DNA from 3 places in the Vibrio sp. THAF190c genome. Region 1 is predicted to be linked to each of the others. Evidence: riboswitches for the same ligand, from Rfam matches in the RefSeq annotation. Region 1 holds a riboswitch; each other region holds the start of a gene.
The links. Region 1 has a riboswitch for thiamine pyrophosphate ahead of thiD (bifunctional hydroxymethylpyrimidine kinase/phosphomethylpyrimidine kinase). Riboswitches for the same ligand answer to the same signal wherever they lie in the genome.
Positions count from the first base shown of each region.

Region 2: another riboswitch for thiamine pyrophosphate. It lies ahead of thiB (thiamine ABC transporter substrate binding subunit); the one in region 1 lies ahead of thiD (bifunctional hydroxymethylpyrimidine kinase/phosphomethylpyrimidine kinase).
Region 3: another riboswitch for thiamine pyrophosphate. It lies ahead of thiC (phosphomethylpyrimidine synthase ThiC); the one in region 1 lies ahead of thiD (bifunctional hydroxymethylpyrimidine kinase/phosphomethylpyrimidine kinase).

Region 1 covers NZ_CP045339.1:243,381-247,615, forward strand. Annotated here, with positions in the region: gene FIV04_RS16130 (ABC transporter permease) at 1-477, opposite strand, end outside; gene FIV04_RS16135 (ABC transporter ATP-binding protein) at 470-1,249, opposite strand; gene thiD (bifunctional hydroxymethylpyrimidine kinase/phosphomethylpyrimidine kinase) at 1,239-2,099, opposite strand; TPP riboswitch at 2,203-2,314, opposite strand; gene FIV04_RS16145 (hypothetical protein) at 2,653-2,904, shown strand; gene FIV04_RS16150 (MAPEG family protein) at 2,998-3,390, shown strand; gene FIV04_RS16155 (TerC family protein) at 3,489-4,235, opposite strand, start outside.
Region 2 covers NZ_CP045338.1:2,915,883-2,920,117, forward strand. Annotated here, with positions in the region: gene thiP (thiamine/thiamine pyrophosphate ABC transporter permease ThiP) at 1-1,054, opposite strand, end outside; gene thiB (thiamine ABC transporter substrate binding subunit) at 1,125-2,117, opposite strand; TPP riboswitch at 2,170-2,289, opposite strand; gene FIV04_RS13140 (flavin prenyltransferase UbiX) at 2,333-2,956, opposite strand; gene mpl (UDP-N-acetylmuramate:L-alanyl-gamma-D-glutamyl-meso-diaminopimelate ligase) at 2,996-4,235, opposite strand, start outside.
Region 3 covers NZ_CP045338.1:3,234,548-3,238,782, forward strand. Annotated here, with positions in the region: gene FIV04_RS14685 (thiamine phosphate synthase) at 1-363, opposite strand, end outside; gene thiC (phosphomethylpyrimidine synthase ThiC) at 363-2,303, opposite strand; TPP riboswitch at 2,462-2,560, opposite strand; gene crcB (fluoride efflux transporter CrcB) at 2,627-3,010, opposite strand; gene FIV04_RS14700 (multicopper oxidase family protein) at 3,121-4,235, opposite strand, start outside.

The sequences.
Region 1 (4,235 bases):
GCGCAGTCCGTCGTAGCAGCACGTAGTCACTGGGAAGAAAATAATGATCGCTGCCATCACAACCTTGGAGGCGATACCGTAGCCAAGCCACAGCATCAGAACCGGAGCGATTGCAAAGACAGGAACAGCCTGACTCGCGATAAGAATAGGCAGCAACCAACGTTTGAGCGGTTCGAATAGCAACATTTGCAGTGCGAAGAACAATCCCATCGATAAGCCAAGTAGCAGCCCCAGCAGGATCTCTTGAGCAGTAACCCATGTGTGCTTCAACAACACGTCATAGCGTTCAATCAGCTTGTTAAACACTTCCATCGGAGCTGGCAGAATAAAGCTAGGCATTTCAAATACCACAACCACCAACTGCCACAGACCCAGAATAATTGCGGTGCTTATCACGACACGCAGTAACGGGCTCATAGAGCGATCCTTATGGTTCGATACCGATTGAGGCTTGGTTAGCGCTTCGGAACTATGCATAGTCTTGCTCCAACTGCTCTAATATTTTCTGCTGAATGCTCGCGCACTGACCATCTATGGTTCTTGGGGGTAATGTTGTCGGAACTTGCAGTGATTGAGCAGATGCGGGTGAACCTTGCAACACGTAAAGGTTGTGTGCCAAGCGCACCGCTTCTTGTGGATCATGAGTAATTAAGACCACGGTCTTATCTTGCAGCAAGTGAGCCGCTAAGGTTTGCAGTTTGTGCCTTGTTACCGCATCTAACGCGGAGAAAGGCTCATCCATCAATACGATAGGTTTGTCTTGCATAAGCGTTCGCGCTAACGCAACACGTTGACGCATGCCACCAGACAGTTGTTGCGGCATAGCATGAGCATAATCAGCAAGCCCAACCGATTTCAGCAAAGACAAAGCTCTTGCGTGGTTGTCTACATCGCTCGAAACACTTTCCAAGCGTTGGGTGTCTTTCCCAGCAAAGCGCTGGCTTAGACATACGTTATCAATCACCGATAACCAAGGCAGCAGCAGATCTTGCTGTGCCATGTAGGCAACTTTGCCCTCTAGCGATTGACCATCACTCGTCTTCACGACACCTTGCCACTCGATGCTCTCACCCAATAGACCAGCGAGATAACGTAAAATGGTCGTTTTCCCGCAGCCACTTCTGCCCAATAAAACGGTCCATTGAGATGCAGGAATCGATAAGCTCAGGCCTTGCAACGTCGACTGTTGGTTATCGAGATAACGAATGCTGGCGCTGGTGATTTCAACGCCAAGAGATTTAGCGGACATCAGCATGACCTGCGTAGAAGTGATTCACAGGTCCGTGCCCTTGACCGACATTTAATTGATCTGCGTGGGCAATCGCTTCCGATATATAGCGCTTACCAAGCTCAACGGATTGAGTCAGCTCATTACCCTGTGCAAGGTAAGAGGCGATAGCAGAAGAGAGCGTGCAGCCCGTGCCGTGAGTGTTCTTAGTTGGGAAGCGTTTTGCGCTGATAAGTGCAGTGCTTGCTGGCAAAATCAAAAGGTCATTGCTGTTTTCGTCTTGCTCTAAGTGTCCACCTTTCAACAGCACAGCTTTCGCACCCAACGATCGCAGCTCTTCAACCATGTCTTGCATGTCGGCTTCGCTTGCAGGAACAGGTTTCCCTGTCAATGCAGCGCCTTCCGGCAAGTTAGGTGTAATGATGTCTGCAAGTGGAATAAGTGCTTCTTTCAAGGTGCTGATGGCTGACTGCTCAAGCAACAAGTCGCCACTGGTCGCAACCATTACCGGGTCAATAACTAGGTGTTTAGGTTGATATTGCTTAATCTTATCCGCTACAACCTTGATGATGTTTGAATCTGCCAACATGCCGACTTTAACTGCGACAACATTCAGGTCGCTGAATACCGCATCAAGCTGGCTTGCAACATGATCTAATGGAATTGGAAAGATGGCTGAAACGCCTTGTGTATTTTGCGACGTGATCGCGGTGATCACTGAACACGCAAAACTACCTGTCGCAGACATGGCTTTGATATCGGCTTGAATACCTGCGCCGCCGCCACTGTCTGAACCCGCAATGGTTAACACAATCGGAGTGCTTGAAGAAATGGACTGAGTGTCGATTTGCGTGCTGGAATGCTGTGTCATGGTCGCTCCTACCATCTAAAAGACGTAGGAGAACTGAACTAAAACCGAGATAGCTGGCACCAGAGATCGAAAAATCGATGGAATGAAAGTCGGTACCGCATAGGTTTTAGTATCAATAGTTCCCTACGCCAGTACTAACTGAATCAGGTTCAACGGGTCTCGAAATTCGATCTCAGCAAATACAACACGGTGTAATTGCCCCCCGACTATTTGCATCCATACTAACAGCACTCTTGAGAGTGAGGTAATAATTTTGCAGATTATTATTGACTAAAGCGTGAACGAAAGCGTTTTCGTCCACAAACTCGACAGTTTTTGGGGATTGAAAAACATCCAATTAAAGAGTGGTACCGCCGCAAATTGTCCAAAATAGTTTACCTAACCTAACTGCTGCATTACGCTCCAGAGTAAAGCGAGCTGAACTCTACAAACCATTGAACATAGTTATATATCTATAAAACGTTTTATAAACACAATTGATAATACATTGCATCTAGAGTATAAGCATTTGTTAAGTAAAGATATGTACTGATGACTAAGCGGTGGATATAGAATGGAAATTAGAAGTGCCAATATATGGATTAAACTGCGTGAGCAAGGGTTCACTCGTTTTGTTATAACGTCGACTGTTAGATCCTTTTTAATCGCTGGGTTGCTGTTGATGGCGACGAACTTCATCCTAGGAGCAGAAGTGACGCTGGCTAATACACTGCAAACGCTACTCACAATACTCGTCTCGCTCGGGGTGAGCTTTACTCTAATTTGGTTCTACGTAAAACACAGATACCAGTCGCAGTCAGTTTAACTGAGACACACAACCTACAAACCGACTAGACTATAGCTTTCGCACACTGATTTATCTGACTTAAGACTGAATACCCAATACAAGGACGGTAGATTGAATACTCTGATTTATTGCTTAATTGCAGCTGCCCTACTTCCCTATCTAGCGAAAATCCCGGTGGCTATCGCCATGAACAAACTGGGTGGCTACGACAACAATCATCCACGTGAGCAACAGGCGAAATTGCAAGGGTTTGGAGCTAGAGCACTTGCCGCGCACCAAAATGCGTTTGAGTCTCTCATCGTATTTTCAGCAGCGATACTTCTTGCCGTAGCAACGAATACTGTCGACGAGAGCGTGCAGTTGTTTGCAATTCTCCATATCGGTTTTCGAGTGGCTTACCACATTCTGTATCTGGTCAATATTGGTGTTATGCGCTCGGTCTGTTGGGCGGTTGCGATAGGCAGTTCGTTTTTCATTATGGGGCAGTGTGTCCAAAGTTTATAAGCATGACGCTGTTCGTTGATGGAAAGATCTGTAATCAGTTGAAGTGAACCTGTACGTAAATGTAACCATCCATGGTATTTCGGCTTTATTTGACAACCTTAACCCACGCGATCCAATACGGCAGGCTTTAGTCTGTGAGAGATGTAAACCACTGGCTCTGACCACAGTGAATCAAGCTCTTCAACATATTGTGCGCCAGTCATTGGGCGGCTATATGGGTGAACTTTAGTTCGAGAAATACTTCGAACATCACCGACTGCATCAACATCAACTATATAACCGCTGTCATTGCTGCTCCCACGATTAGGCTTAGAGAGCCTTAAGCCAATCGGTGCACCTCCCTCCGGTGTCGGTGGAGTTGTAGAGTTCTGCTTGTTCAAAATGATATGCAAAACTTCCTGTAGCAAACCAAAAGCGAGTACGACATAGATGTAGCTCTTATCCAGCTCGATCCCTACTCCTTCCAACATAAGAACGACACCAAGCATCACTAAGAAAAGCAGTGCCAGTAGCTTCAAGCCGGGGTGTTTGGTGATGGTGGTTTGAATAGCCTCTGCTAGTAGCACCATGATGACAGCTGACACAACAATCGCGGTTATGATAATCGTGACTTCGTCCACCAGTGCAACCGCTGTAATCACAGAGTCAAAAGAGAACACCGCATCAACCGCAATAATCTGCAACACAACCAACATCAAACTGCTGCTGTTGGAACGTGGTTGTTTGACTTTCGGTTCCGTAAGCCACGCTTGCAATTCATGTAGGCTCTTTAACAACAAGAAAGCGCCCCCAAAAATCAGAATCAGATCTTTTCCTGACCAAGCCCAGCGAGAAATCGATATGAG
Region 2 (4,235 bases), on a different replicon from region 1:
CTCGACTGGTCATCAAAATAGCCACTCCAACCAAAAGCGCAATCACACTCGCGCTAATCGCTACTTTCAGTGAGTTAAATAGCGCTAGCCAAAACGGTTCACTGGTTAACACCGCCATCGCTTCACTGTTTAAACCACCCACAATGACCATCAACAGTGGCGGTAAAACCAGTAATGAGGCTACGATGATCCAAAAGCTATCCCAAGCTTTTGACCTATAGGTGTCCTTAACCAAAAACTTAGCTTCAGACAGTTGACCAACGCTTACAGAAACAGGCTTAGAAAGGCGTTGAATACTCACCGCTAATACACCACACAGTAGCATCTGCCAGATCGCTAATAGAGCACCAGCTTGAAGATCAAAATCAAATTTAATCGCTTGATAGATAGCAAGCTCGATAGTTGTCGACTTAGGACCGCCTCCCAATGCCATCACAGTCGCAAAACTGGTAAAGCAGAGCATAAAGACTAAACCACACACATGCGGTAACTGTTGCTTAAGACGTGGCCATTCAACCCACTTAAATTTATCCCAGTGACTCATTCCAAGGTGTGCACATAGCTTGTGTTGCTCCACCGGAACCGTATCCAATGCTTGTAACAACAATCGACTTGCATAGGGCAAATTGAAAAAGACATGCGCAAGCAAAATGCCATTCAATCCATAAATGGAGAATGGTAGCTCTACATCAATAGCTTGAAGCAGTTTTGCCAGCCAACCACTATTGCCATAGATAGCTAAGATACCAAAGACACCGACCAACACGGGCAGAACCAAGGTGGAAGCAAAAAGTCTTAGCAGCAGAGAACGCCCTGGGAACTGGCGGCGAGATAAGGCATGAGCCACAGGAACTGCAAATACGACGCTCAATAACATGGATAGCGTCGCTTGGTAAAAACTGAATTTGGTAACGTGCCAATAGTACGGATCAGACCATACTTGGCTGATATCAAGAGAAGGGGCATTGCTAAGCAATGCCCCTACCGATGAAACCACAAAGGCAGTAATGGTCAATGCGACCCAGATACCCACCTTAGGTGTATTCTTTAACATAAAGAGTGATTGTCTCGATGTTTAGCCCCTAATTGAGATAGAGGCTTAATGCCCTACGTTGGGCACTCAATTAAAAAGTCAGGGCGTTTTGCCACTCACGAATCCATGGCTTACGCTTCTCAGCCACTTCTTCAGAAGTAAAGCTCAGAGATTTCTTAGGCATCGTCAGTTGCTCAAAGCCTTTTGGTAGCTCGACATCCGTCACTGGGTACATCCAGTTGCCCGTTGGCATCGCCGATTGGAATTCGTCACTTAGAATGAATGCCATAAACTCATCTGCTAGCTTCTCATTATCGCTGCCTTTCACTTTTGCTGCCACTTCCACTTGCGTGTAATGACCTTCAGCAAAGTCAGCAGACGCGTACTTAGTGTCGCTTTCAGCGATGATGTGGTAAGCCGGTGAGGTCGTGTATGAAAGCACCATATCTGACTCGCCCTCAAGGAACATTGAGTAAGCCTCAGACCAGCCTTTGGTGACAGTAACGGTTTTCTTGGAAAGCTGTTTCCACGCTTGAGTTGCATCGTCGCCATAAACCGACTTCATCCACAGCATCAGACCTTGGCCTGGTGTTGAAGTACGAGGATCTTGGTAAATCACCTTGAGATCATCACGCTGCTCAACCAACTCTTTCAAGCTCTTAGGTGGGTTTGATAGCTTTTCTGTGTTGTAGATAAATGAGAAGTAACCGAAATCATAAGGAACAAAGGTGCTGTCGTCCCAGCCATTAGGTAGCACAACAGAAGAAGTATCGACGTTGTGTTCAGATAGTAGGCCTGTTTTCTTAGCTTCCGCCATTAGATTTTGGTCAAGACCAAGCACAACATCGGCTTTGCTATTGCCACCCTCTAGACGCAAGCGGTTAAGAATTGAAACACCGTCTTCCAGCGCAACAAAGTTCAAGTCACAACCACATTTCTCTTCAAATGCTTTCTCGACAGCAGGACGCGGGCCCCAGTCTGCAGCGAAAGAGTCATAGGTATAAACAGTTAGAGTATTATCGGACGCTAGTGCGGAAAAAGAAGCTGCTGTAGTAACAGCAAGAGTGGTTAATGCAAATTTCACTGGACGCTCTCCATGGTCTGAGCGGCACAGGCTTGAGGGAGGACAATGGAAAAGTACTGCCTAACTCAATTCCTACGCCAGCATTATCTGGTTCAGGTTTACGGGTCCCAAGTTGATACTTGATCTCAGCCGCCATTCATAATTTGAATGTTTAGCTCCCCGATGAGTGAGCAGAATTGTAATTGTATTTTAACCAATAAGCTACAAAGTTCGCCTTAATGGCGCTGATCGTAGCCCCATCTTGGTACTAAACCTTGCTCGATACCTAGGTGGTCAAGAATACGAGCCACCATGAAATCGACGAGGTCATCGATCGATTTGGGCTGATGATAGAAACCAGGAGCGGCGGGCATGATGGTCACTCCCATAGTCGAGAGTTTGTGCATGTTTTCCAAGTGTAGCGTCGAGAATGGCGTCTCTCGAACCACTAACAGTAGTTGGCCGCGCTCTTTCATGACGACATCTGCAGCGCGTTCAATCAAGTTGTCAGACATACCATGGGCAATCGATGCAACACTCCCTGCCGAACATGGACAAACCACCATCTGCTTCGGTGCAGCAGAACCTGAAGCAACAGGAGAGAACCAATCGTCTTTACCACACACAACCAAACGCTCAGGGTCGCAATTTAGGTGTTTAACCAATGCTGCTTTGGCCGCATCGGGACCAGAAGGCAGTTTGAGATCATGTTCAGTTGCAAGTACCACTCTGGCGGCTGACGATATCAACAGGTACACCTGATAGTCAGCGGCGAGTAGGCACTCTAGTAAGCGCAAACCATATGGGGCACCAGAAGCGCCAGTGAATGCGAGGGTAATCGCTTTACTCTGTTTGGTCATGATCTCTTGTACTTCTTAAATCGATTAGAACGCGTGTATTTAACCTTTGGCCGCCAATCCATCAAGTAATTTCTGATGAATACCACCAAAACCACCATTGCTCATCACCAAAATTTGGTCACCAGGTTGCGCTTGCTCAACAATACTTGCGACTAAGGCATCTAGGTTGTCACTGACAACAGCGGGCTGATGACAGGCTTCTGCGACATCTTTAACCGACCAATCGATGTTGTCTGGTTGGAATAAGAAAGTGCTGTCTGCTTGTTTTAATGAATCGGCAAGGGTTTCTTTGTGAACGCCTCGTTTCATCGTAGCAGAGCGAGGCTCTAATACGGCGATAATTTTGTTATTGCCGACCTTATTACGTAAGCCACCCAAAGTTAGTTCAATTGCAGTTGGGTGATGCGCAAAATCGTCGTACACCGTTACTCCAGCAACTTCCCCTTTTAGCTCTAAACGACGCTTGGTATTGATAAACTTCGCCAAAGACTCACATGCTAGATCTGGAGTCACACCAACATGTCTTGCAGCTGCGATCGCCATCAAGGCATTATTGACGTTATGATCACCCACCAGCGGCCAATCAACCTTTCCGACACACTCACCTTGGAAGAACACGTTAAACTGCGAGCCATCTTTGACTAGCTTTTCCGCACGCCAATCCGCCTCTTCACCAGCAAATTCCGTTTCACTCCAACAGCCGCGAGACAATACATCCTCAAGAGCACGGTCTTGCTGAGGAGCGAAAATTCGCCCATTGCCTGGAACAGTACGAATCAGGTGGTGGAACTGGCGCTTAATCGCTTCAAGATCGTCGAAAATATCCGCATGATCAAACTCAAGATTGTTCATCACCAAAGTGCGAGGATGGTAGTGAACAAACTTAGAACGCTTATCAAAAAAAGCACTGTCATACTCGTCAGCTTCAACAACAAAGAACATACTCTCACCCAATCGAGCAGAGATACCAAAGTTGCCCAACACCCCGCCGACTAAGAAGCCCGGCGCATAACCACAATCCTCTAAGATCCATGCCAGCATGCTAGCCGTTGTGGTTTTACCATGAGTCCCAGACACCGCTAGAACCCAGCGGTCATGCAGTAGGAACTCTTGTAGCCATTGAGGTCCCGAGGTGTATTTGAGGTTGTTATCTAGTACATATTCAACACAGGGATTGCCACGGCTCATCGCATTGCCAATCACCACCAGATCAGGCCTTGGCTCTAGTTGGCTTGGGTCAAAACCTTCAATGATTTCGATGCCTTGCGACTCTAATAGT
Region 3 (4,235 bases), on a different replicon from region 1:
AACTTCATTATTTATAGGGTGACGCCAGATATCTAATTGACTGGAATTCTGAGCATCTCTCGAGTCTCTATCTGGAATACCAATGAATATGTCGGTTGACTCCTGATGACGACACTCTCCAACACTCAGCCTAGAATGATAGTAGAGCGTGTAATCTAAGGCGCTAGAAGCCTCAACATCAGAGACAATGTCAGTTGAAAAGCTAGTAGTGTGTTGGTCATGAATGAGCTGTATCGATTGAGTTGGGCTCACACCCAACTCAACGTTTTCGATAGTAAAACCCTGCTCTTTCGCCAACAACAAACATTGCTGAACTAAGCCAGTTAGCTCAATCAATGATGACGGAATAAGGATTTTGTTCATTAATCGGCAACCTCTGCACTAGCGGCTGGATGATAGAGCTCAGACCCTGTTTCACGGAACTCTTGCGATTTTTGACGCATCCCCTCTAATGGGTCATCCAGCATCTTGATCGATATCGCTTGGTCAGCAGCAACCTGCTCTGTATCTTTGGCATATTCGCGTACCTCTTGCGAGATCTTCATCGAACAGAATTTAGGTCCACACATAGAGCAGAAATGGGCAACCTTACCTGACTCTTGTGGCAAGGTCTCATCATGGAAAGCTCGCGCCGTTTCAGGATCGAGAGAAAGGTTGAATTGGTCTTCCCAACGGAACTCAAAGCGCGCTTTTGACAAAGCGTTATCACGTACTTGTGCACCTGGGTGGCCTTTAGCGAGATCACCAGCATGAGCAGCAAGCTTATAGGTAATCAGACCGGTTTTAACGTCTTCTTTATTTGGTAAACCAAGATGCTCTTTTGGTGTCACATAACAGAGCATGGCACAGCCGTACCAACCAATCATGGCGGCACCAATACCCGAGGTAATATGGTCATATCCTGGTGCAATATCTGTCGTCAATGGACCTAGAGTATAAAACGGCGCTTCATGGCAGTGCTCTAACTGCTCGTCCATGTTCTCTTTGATCATATGCATTGGTACATGGCCCGGCCCTTCAATGATTACCTGAACATCATATTCCCAAGCGATCTTGGTCAGCTCACCCAACGTGCGAAGTTCAGCAAATTGAGCTTCATCATTAGCATCAGCAACTGAACCCGGACGCAAGCCATCACCTAGCGATAGAGCAACATCGTACTTAGCACAGATCTCACAGATCTCTCTGAAGTTGGTGTATAGGAAGCTTTCTTTATGATGAGCCAAGCACCATTTAGCGATGATTGAACCGCCTCGCGAGACGATACCCGTTACGCGCTTGGCAGTCATAGGTACGTAACGAAGTAATAAACCAGCATGAATCGTAAAGTAGTCAACACCCTGCTCAGCTTGTTCAATCAGAGTATCTCGCATCACTTCCCAGTTTAGATTCTCAGCAACACCATTAACCTTCTCTAGTGCTTGATACATAGGAACCGTACCGATCGGCACTGGGCTATTACGCAGTATCCATTCGCGCGTCTCATGAATATTTCGTCCAGTAGAGAGATCCATTACGGTATCGCCACCCCAGCGAGTTGCCCATACTAGCTTCTCAACCTCTTCCTCAATAGAAGATGACACGGAAGAGTTACCGATGTTTGCATTGACCTTTATCAGGAAGTTTCGACCAATAATCATTGGCTCAGATTCTGGGTGATTAATATTGGAAGGGATAATTGCGCGGCCTTCAGCGACCTCTTTACGAACGAATTCAGGAGTGATGTCTTTAGGCAGATTAGCCCCAAAGCTCTGTCCTGGATGTTGCTGAGTTAATACTTCATCACGGTACTGAGCTCTGCCCATGTTCTCACGCAGAGCAATGTATTCCATTTCTGGAGTAATGATGCCCTGACGAGCATAATGCATTTGAGTTACACACTGACCATCTTTAGCACGTCGAATACGTGGTAGATTGCCGTAGCGAAGCTCATCTAAGGTCTCATCTTCTAGGCGTTCTTTGGTGTAAACCGAACTCACATCATCAAGTAGTTCAGTATCAGCTCGTTCTTCAATCCAACCCTCTCGGAGCTTCGGTAAGCCATTGTAAAGATCGATTTCGTGTTCTGGGTCAGTGTACACACCCGAAGTGTCATAAACGCGAATAGGCTCATTAGGCTCAAAGATTGGCGCCTCTTTGGTGCCACCTATTAGGCTATCGGCTAAAGAGATCTCGCGCATAGGGACACGAATATCGGCACGAGAGCCTTCTACGTAAACCTTGGTTGAATTTGGGTACGGCTGTACCGAGAGAGTTTCTATAAACTGTTTTGCTTCCAGTCTCGCTTGCTTGCGATTCGACATAGCATTTTTCCTTGCTTCGTTATTCTAGATAATAAATTCGGATAAAAATGCTTGGCGGAAAGATGCGACAAGAGGAGCTGAGCATAGACATACCTAAGGCAGGTAAAAACGGTCTATTGCTTAGCTTATTGATAGGTCTGCTAGAGAGAATTCCAGCAAGGATATCTTCTCTTGTTCCCTTCGCAGGTATTAACCTGATCAGGTTCAACGGATCCCGAATGAACGGTCTCAGCCTTATGGCACTCCGACAAGTGAATTCAGTATATAAAATCGGCTTGGTTAAACCAAGCCGACCTGTGTGATTTAAATACGAATCTGGAAAACTAACTCTTAATTAGCAACTGAAAGCCAATCCAAGCTGCCGAAATACTCAATACCACATTCAAAAGAACATTGAGTCCCATCTTAAAAAAAGCGCCCTGCTGCATCAATAACACGTTATCCATAGAGAAAGTGGAGAACGTTGTTAATGCACCTAGAAAGCCTAACCCAATGATCTGACGCCACGGTTCAGTTGCTAGCATCTCATTTTCGAATGCAGCGATCAGCAGACCCATAATAAATGAACCGACGACATTTACCGTCAGGGTGCCGTATGGAAAACCACGCCCTAGTAGCACGACACACAACTCAGATATTAGGTAACGAGAACACGCACCAAATGCACCGCCAATGGCAATAAACCCCAAAATTGAAAACTGACCCATAATTCCCCCACATAAGACTTAAGGATATTCTAGCCTCACTCGATTTTTTTTCGAGATAATTTAGTGAATAAATTACTTGGATAAACTTTAAGATTAAAAAGTTACAGGAGTCACTTTACCTCAATGTAACCCATTAAACCTGTCTTCATATGTTCAATGACATGGCAGTGATACATCCAACGGCCTGGGTTATCAGCAACAAACGCTGCCTTAGCGCTGCCATTCTTACCAAGCAGAACAGTATCTGTATGGAATGGCTCTTCGACTTTTTTCCCATCCAATTCAAGTACGGTAAAGGTATGACCATGAATATGGATCGGGTGGTGATACTGAGTCACGTTCTTGAGATCGAAAATGTATGTCTTTCCTAACTCTAACGTCGCAAGTGGCTCAGGAATATTATCCTTACTCATCCCTTCCCATGCGCGCTTGTTCGTCAGCCAGAATTTAGGCATCGACTTGCCATCTTTTCCTGTCGGACTGATCGCTCCTTCCCACTCAAACAGAAAATCGATTTCAGTGGCATTCTCGAGGTCTAGATTAGGAACCGGGTTGAGTGGTAAAGAAGGTAATGTCTGCTCAGATGGTAAGTTCGAGTCCACGACTTCTAATGAACATAATGAAAATGGAAAACGTCCTTTCATCTGCAAGACATTTATAGTGGTACCTTTAGTCGGAGCCACAAATCCAATATCCACTCGCATTCCCGGACCAATCTTATGTTGTGTCAATCGATAAGGCGTTTTGACAGGGTTGCCATCGATAGCAATAACCCAAGCCTCCACACCCTCTACCGCAATAGGATAGGTAATCGTATTGTCGACATTAGCGATTCGCAGGCGTGTTGTGGCATGTTGCTTAATTTGGTAGTTCGGCTCATGAACACCATTCACACTACTCCACTCCCCAGGGGTGCCCATACGAGCACTCATTCGTGGGATCATCAGGTCCTTCCACTGCCCTTGCTTATCAAGATGCCAATGTTTAAGCATCAGTGGTAACTCTTCATCAAAAGCAACGGGCTGAGACTCTTCAACAATGATCAGCCCTACTAACCCCATTCCTAACTGTTTAACGCTATTCATATGTGGGTGATACCAGAAGGTGCCCGCATCTGGTGGAATAAACTCATAAACAAAGGTCTCTCCAGGCATGATTGGAGGCTGACTTAGGAACGGCACGCCATCCATTTCGATCGGGATTCGTAAGCCGTGCCAGTGGATTG